2 regions of the Thalassolituus oleivorans MIL-1 genome follow, and region 2 is predicted to be linked to the other one. Evidence: predicted binding sites of a transcription regulator. Region 2 holds the regulator's gene; the other holds the start of a gene.
What was found. The regulator FNR, encoded in region 2, switches genes on or off when oxygen is low (the NO sensors DNR and NnrR bind a similar motif). The targets are predictions, from matches to a motif close to TTGATNTANATCAA.
Positions count from the first base shown of each region.

Region 1 (3,792 bases), 920 kb from region 2:
CACCGATCAAACCGCCGAGCACATTGCGTTTATGCAACAGCATGCTGTCTTTGGTCCGCCCTCTATGCTGTTTTTCAGCGCCGGTAGTGAGCAAAGCAATGCGCGTCTAATCGGAGAGGCGACTAAATCCGAGTTTACTCAACATGTGCTAATGCACCTCCCCAAAAGTCAGTAAATTATCGACATAGCTGACAACCATGTTTACCGGCACTTGAAATAACATAACCGATACCGCATATAGTGACTGTTCGCCATTCTCCGGAGCTTTCCATGCATTACACCTGTCCTTACTGTGCCGCTATTAACCGCTTACCTGCCGATAAAGCAGCACAAGAGGCGCAATGCGGCCGCTGCAAAAAGTTATTATTCGACGGCAAGCCAGTCGAATTGAGCGACACTAATTTTAATCGCTTCTTGGCCAAAAACGATCTCCCTATCGTTGTCGACTTTTGGGCTAGTTGGTGCGGACCATGTCAGATGATGGGGCCGATATTCAAACAAGTATGTGGTCAAATGCAGCATCAACTGCGTTTTGCTAAGGTGAATACAGAACAAGCCCAGGCTACTAGCGCGCAACTTGGCATTCGCAGCATTCCAACACTGATTATGTTTCAAAGTGGAAAAGAGATAGACCGGTTAGCTGGAGCGTTACCAGCCCCACAGCTAACTCAGTGGATTCAACAGGCACTGGTGAAAGCTCAGCAAAACCACTAACTCATGCGGCGTTGCACGATGTCCTCTAAGGTTTTAACAATTGGCTGCAAGGCATCAGACCAACGCAACGCTTCACGATAGCTATCATCAATCTGAGCGACATAACGCTCAATCAATTCAAACAAGCCCCCTTCTTGACTGGCATTCAGGTTAAGCAGTAAGAGCTGGTCTTGAAGATCAATCACCATATCTTGACGCATATCCGCTGCACTGCGAATTTGTTCGGCTTGGCTATCACGAATATGCGCTAACGCAGCTCGCACATCCGTTACAGTGAGCAATAAAACTTGCTGAAGCTTGACCTTAGCTTCTGTTTTCATCATGCGCACACGCGCTTCAGTGGCACTTAACAACACGCATAAATGATCTTTAATGCGTCCATACCGCGACACATCTTGATCGGGAATATTTTTGATCAACAAAGAGGCATTGGGATAATTAACAATCATTCGTCGACCAAATTCCATAATGCGCCGCTCATGTTGCGCCGACAGTAACAACTCGATCTCTAATTCACTCACTGCAGAATTCAAAGCAAAGTACGCGGCTTTATCGCTGACATCTTCCGTATTCGGCCAAAAGGCAACCACCGCTTTTAAGCCAAAACCCGACAGTAAAGTTAATAAAGCGTCTGCCAGACTCGCTTGCGAGTTACAAAAAGAAATCTGTTCCATAAAACGCACAATTTCGCCCTGCTCGGCAGAGTGCGTCATCGCTTCAAACGCTGCTTGGCGCGATTCTTCAACGGTAGATATTAATTCACGGCGATAACCTTGCTGTGCCAAAATTCGCCGCACCTTCGCCTGTAATTCATTGATATCAAAAGGCTTTGTTATAAAATCGTCACCACCTGCTTCGTATCCAGCAATACGCCCAGATAAGGTGGTATCACCGGATATAAAAATAACCGGAATATTTTCAGTTTGCCGCTGAGCACGTAGCTGCCGACAAATTTCATAGCCGCTCATTTCATCGAGCTGAACGTCAAGCAAAATACAATCAAACCCAGTATCCAGCGCATTCAAAAACTCATCCGATGTTGTAAAACCGGACACATCGAACTCACTCAATGTACGCTTTACTAAAAATACTGCTCCGGGCTCATCATCGAGCACCGCCACCTATCCAAGCCCCATTGCATTCCCCGACATCGAATACGATTAATACTAGTTATATAGGGATAGCACAAAATTTACGATTAACGCTCGATCATTCATAACTTTGACCGCATTCCGCTCTTTGTAACTTAATTAGCAACTTAATATTTTTCGGTGAGATCTTAGCGACTAACGGAAAGCTGACGTGCATCAATTCACTTAACGCGCATGGGCGTAAGCTGGAGACAGATAACAAGGAGATGCTATATGACTACTATTGAACACCATGACTTACACCACGACTTCCCTGAAATGAGCGAGCAAATTCGCAGCCTCAAAATGAAGGATCGTCATTTTGCTCGTTTATTTGATGAATATCATGAGCTTGATCGAGAAGTACGCAAAATCGAAGAGGATGTTGAACCAACCTCGGATGAACATCTAGAGCAGTTGAAGATGCGTCGGGTACATTTAAAAGACGACCTGTACACTATGCTCAAGCAGGCTTAGCACCTGAAGCAAACAGCAAAAAAAAAGGAGGCATCGGCCTCCTTTTTAATGCGTACTACTCAACGGTACTAGTCTAAGCCGCCGACGTTCTCACCCTGAGCCTGCAAGTCAGCATGGTAAGAAGACCGCACCATAGGGCCGCTATTCACACGCACAAAGCCTAAACTCTTGGCAATTTCACCTAGCTCACGAAACTCTTCTGGTGTTGCAAAACGCTTCACTGGCGAGTGATTTCGACTCGGCTGCAAATATTGGCCTAAAGTAATGTGATCTATATCGTGCGCGCGCATATCGTGCATCACTTCAATCACCTCTTCGTTGGTTTCACCCAACCCCAACATCAAGCCCGACTTAGTAACAACATTCGGTTGACGTTGCTTGTACTGCTTAAGCAAATCCAATGACCACTGATAATCCGAACCCGGACGACATTCTTTGTATAAGCGTGGCACGGTTTCTAAATTGTGGTTAAAAACATCTGGCGGCGTAGCACTAAGAATATCCAAGGCAACGTCCATACGACCACGAAAATCCGGAACTAATGTTTCGATCTGAATGCTCGGGCTATGCTCACGAGTCAAACGAATACAATCGGCAAAATGCTGAGCACCACCATCGCGTAAATCGTCGCGATCCACTGAAGTAATCACCACATAACGCAATGCCATATCGGCAATCGCAGTGGCCAAATTTAAAGGTTCATCGACATCCAATGGATTCGGTCGACCGTGCCCCACATCGCAAAACGGGCAACGACGAGTACAGATATCGCCCATAATCATAAAGGTTGCAGTACCACCACCAAAACACTCACCAAGATTAGGACAGCTGGCTTCTTCGCATACCGTATGCAGCTTATGCTTGCGCAGCTTTTGTTTTATCTCATTAATTTTTGGTGTTGCCGGAATACGTACCCGAATCCAATCAGGTTTGCGTGGCATATCATCAGTAGGGATAACCTTAATTGGTATGCGCGCAACTTTATCAGCACCCCGCAGCTTTTCGCCCTGCACTACTTTTGGCTTATCGCTCATTTTCTTCTCCGGGCTCTTCTGCACTAGTTACGGCAATACCGTTAGACGATGTTAGTTCACGCAGCAAATGACGCTGTAAATTTTCAGATACAGTATCAAAATCAATGTCATCGCTACCACTGGAGGATGCAGCAATTTCATCAACGATTTGAGTCATTTCCATGCCAGCATAACCGCATGGGTTAATACGCTGAAATGGCTGTAAATCCATATTGATGTTCAAAGATAGCCCATGAAAAGAGCGGCCATTGCGAATTCTTAAACCGAGTGAGGCTATTTTTTTAACCCCAACGTAAACACCTGGCGCGTCCTCACGCGGAGCCGACTCAATACCCAAATCAGCCAAACAGGCGACCAGTGCGCGTTCAATCGCGGCGACCAGCTGCCGTGGACCCCAGACCTTACGTTTGATATCAATTAACAGATAAACAACCAAC
Region 1 covers NC_020888.1:3,052,629-3,056,420, forward strand. The annotation lists gene dsbD (protein-disulfide reductase DsbD) at 1-175, shown strand, start outside; gene trxC (thioredoxin TrxC) at 271-714, shown strand; gene TOL_RS13940 (response regulator) at 711-1,835, opposite strand; gene TOL_RS13945 (HP1242/YdcH family protein) at 2,079-2,321, shown strand; gene lipA (lipoyl synthase) at 2,390-3,355, opposite strand; gene lipB (lipoyl(octanoyl) transferase LipB) at 3,345-3,792, opposite strand, start outside.
Region 1: the regulator FNR is predicted to act here: its motif matches at 2,012-2,025, upstream of TOL_RS13945 (HP1242/YdcH family protein).

Region 2 (3,792 bases):
ATTGCTCGTGCTTTCACCAGTATTGTCCCCGAGTTAAATATTCAAGCGAGTGATGTACTTCATCACCCAAGCCAAGGCGTTAGTGGCCAAATTAATGGTCAAACGCTACGATTTGGACGGGCTGATTTCGCTTGGCCAAATGGCATTGAGCATCCACATAGCGACACCGGACAATGGCTTTTACTGGCAGATGAACAGCAACCGTTAGCTTGGTTTTTATTGAACGATTCAGTACGTCGCAGTGCCGAACCCGTCATTAAGGCACTTAAAGATCGCGGTATTCAGGTATCGCTACTAACCGGCGACCCAAGCCCTGCTGCTCTAACCATTGCCGCAAGCCTTGGTATCGACGATGTACGCTCTGGGGTTAGTCCCGCAGAGAAGTTAAAAACGGTCAGACATTGGCAGCAACAAGGTGAACGCGTCATGATGGTTGGAGATGGCATCAATGATGTCCCTGTTCTTGCCGGTGCTGATGTATCGTTGGCGGTCAATGAAGCATCCGACCTCGCCAAAACCAATGCCGATATGTTACTCACCAACGGTCGACTCGAAGCGCTTATTTCATCACTTGATGTTGCTCGGCGTACGCGCCATATTATTCGTCAAAACATTGGCTGGGCATTACTGTACAATCTGATTGCATTGCCGTTGGCCGCTGCTGGATTAATTCCACCTTGGGCCGCTGCCATTGGTATGTCGTTTAGCTCACTCTTGGTTGTATTTAACGCCCTGCGTTTAATTCGCAATCGCCCACTATCCCTTAACGAGGCTTGATCGTGGATATTATTTACGTCTTGGTTCCCCTTTCTATTGCCTTAATCGGTATTGCTGTATTCGTATTTTTTTGGGCGGTAAAAGGCGGGCAATTCGATGATCTAGAGTCGCCAGCACACAAGATTCTATTTGATGATGACGAGCACTTAATTCAGCGCAAAGATAAGCAAGATGATTCTAACGCTGACTCTAATGAAGACCCTGATAAGCAATGACAGAACCGCTGTCATTTATTACTGCAATCCTACTGGGATTATTTGGCGCCAGTCATTGCCTTGTCATGTGCGGGGGTATTGCCGCCGCTGCCGGAAATACGGATCGCGAGCATAGAATCCGCGCTGCTATTTTGTTCAATGCAGGGCGCATTACCAGTTATACCTTAGCAGGGGCTCTCGTCGGTGCACTCGGGTTGTGGCTGCAATCGCAACATCAATGGTTAATGCTCGGTCTGCGGACGATTGCAGGTGCAATGTTAATTTTAATGGGATTGTATGTTGCTAAGTGGGCATCTTGGCTGACCCAAGTAGAGCGCTTAGGGCAAGGCCTTTGGGGTCTTATTCGTCCACTTGCGCAGAAGCAGCTAGGACGCCCAACCATGCGCAGCCAGTTATTACTCGGCGCGTTATGGGGATGGTTACCTTGCGGACTCATTTACAGCACTCTGAGCTGGGTTGCTGCCAATGGACAACCTCTCGATGGAGCTCTGGCTATGTTTGCTTTTGGGCTAGGCACATTACCGGCTATATTTTCAGCAAGTCTTGCTGCGGCAACACTGATGCAAATGCTTAATCGTGCTATCGTACGGAAAATCTCGGGCGCACTACTGATGCTCTACGGGCTATGGACCTTAGTATCAGTTTGGCTCCCTATTGCGAATAGTTAGTATAAATCACAAGTAATATCGGCGATATTCGCTCCAGTGCAAATTGATTAACGGGAATTCGATCATGAAGACGCCATCAACCTCTCCTACTTCCAGCACACCATTACGTGGTACTCAACCACATTGCCAAACGTGTTCTCTTAATGCTCTGTGCTTGCCGCTATCGCTTAAAGATACGGATATGGAACGTCTGGACGATATTATTCGTCGTGGTCGCCCGATTCAAAAAGGCCAATTATTATTCCAGCAAGGCGAAACCTTCCAATCGGTATTTGCTGTTCGTACAGGTGCCCTAAAAACCTACACACTGGCGAGTAACGGCGAAGAGCAAATTACTGGCTTTCATCTTGCCAGCGAACTGATTGGACTTTCAGGTTATGAGGCTGACTGCTATCCGTTGACGGCAAAAGCATTAGAAACCACGACGGTTTGTGAAATTCCTTTACCGCAGCTTGATACATTGGCTGATGAACTACCCGACTTACGTAAACAGTTGATGCGCACCATGGGTACTGAAATTCGCCACGATCAAAATATGATGCTGTTATTGAGTAAGAAAAACGCCGAAGAACGCGTTGCTTCTTTCTTACTCGATATTTCACAACGTTATCAGCGCCGTGGCTTTTCCGCTTCCCATTTCCGTTTGCCGATGTCTCGCGTTGATATCAGTAACTACTTAGGCTTAGCCGTAGAAACGATTAGTCGCGTATTTACTCGCTTCCAAAATAACGAACTGATCGAAACCCAAGGCAAAGAAATTATATTGCGCGACATGGATGCGCTTTACGAAATGGCGGGGCTAGTATCATCGACGCATTGTGAGAAGCACGACGAGTAACAAAAAGCCGGTTTTTTAACCGGCTTTTTGTTATCGCACGCTCATCCATTCGTCATGTTCAAGCGTAACTAACCCGTTAGCAATTGCCGAATACGGCAACTGTAGCGTATGGCAGGATCAAAAATGCCTCCCGTTCAGAAGTAGGCATGAGCTTTGCGTTATCTTTGCTAAGAATGTGAGTTTAATCGCAAATATGTCCAAAAAATGACGTTATTCGCACAAGGCAAAGCAGATTAATTGAATTTGTCCTACATACTGTATAAACAGCACCACACGTTTAACGGTGCGTACTTAGGAGCCCCCTAATGGGAATAGCTGCAGAAGACTTTAAACGCTGTATTATTCAGCCAACATTACAACGTTTAGGCGTTCAAAGTGCTGGTGCGGAGGCGTTATTACTTGCCACAGCCGCCGTTGAATCTGAACTCGGCTCCTTTTTAAAAGCCGAGGGGCAGCGTACCTCTGGGGTCTACCAGATGCATGGTTTAACTCATCGCCATATTTGGGATGACTACCTAGGACATCAGCCTGAGCTAGCGAGTAAAGTGCGTGGCCTAGCCAGTCAGCATGATTTTCTTACTCATCCACATGCCGAACTCACCACTAATCTAAGTTACGCTACTGCCATTGCACTTTTAGCGTATCTACGTCACCCCGAATTTGTACTTCCAGATAATCCGACGCCTGAATTGCTTGCGGAGCTATGGAAGCAATACTATCACCCCCGCGACGATCTGAGCATCGCCGATTTTATAGCAAGGTACAAAGAGCTAATTCGCCCGATGAAAGTGGCTGCCGCTTAATCTTGTCTGTGCAGCCGTCTAGCCAGTAACAACTGTGCTTAAGCTGTCTTCTAGCCTGCTTAGGGTTCCTCTCATGCCGTCATTTTGATATAAAGCGCACGCCAATCAGTGGGGTGAGCCAATGATCGAATCCGTCGATGACCGCAAAGAAAAACTAGAATTCAACAAACTTCAAAAGCGCTTACGTCGTAATGTCGGCAAAGCGATTGAAGACTATTGCATGATCGAAGAAGGTGATCGTGTGATGGTTTGTCTGTCTGGAGGCAAAGATTCGTACACTATGCTCGATATTTTGATGGGTCTGCAAAAAAGCGCACCTGTTAATTTTGAGCTCATAGCGGTCAACATGGATCAAAAGCAACCTGGCTTCCCTGAGCATGTATTGCCCGAATACCTAAGCCAAATTGGGGTACCCTTCCATATCGTGGAAAAAGATACCTACAGTGTGGTGAAAGAAATCATTCCAGAAGGTAAAACTACCTGTAGCCTAT
Region 2 covers NC_020888.1:2,129,665-2,133,456, forward strand. The annotation lists gene TOL_RS09660 (heavy metal translocating P-type ATPase) at 1-777, shown strand, start outside; gene ccoS (cbb3-type cytochrome oxidase assembly protein CcoS) at 780-992, shown strand; gene TOL_RS09670 (sulfite exporter TauE/SafE family protein) at 989-1,660, shown strand; gene fnr (fumarate/nitrate reduction transcriptional regulator Fnr) at 1,725-2,498, shown strand; gene TOL_RS09680 (hypothetical protein) at 2,804-3,301, shown strand; gene ttcA (tRNA 2-thiocytidine(32) synthetase TtcA) at 3,423-3,792, shown strand, end outside.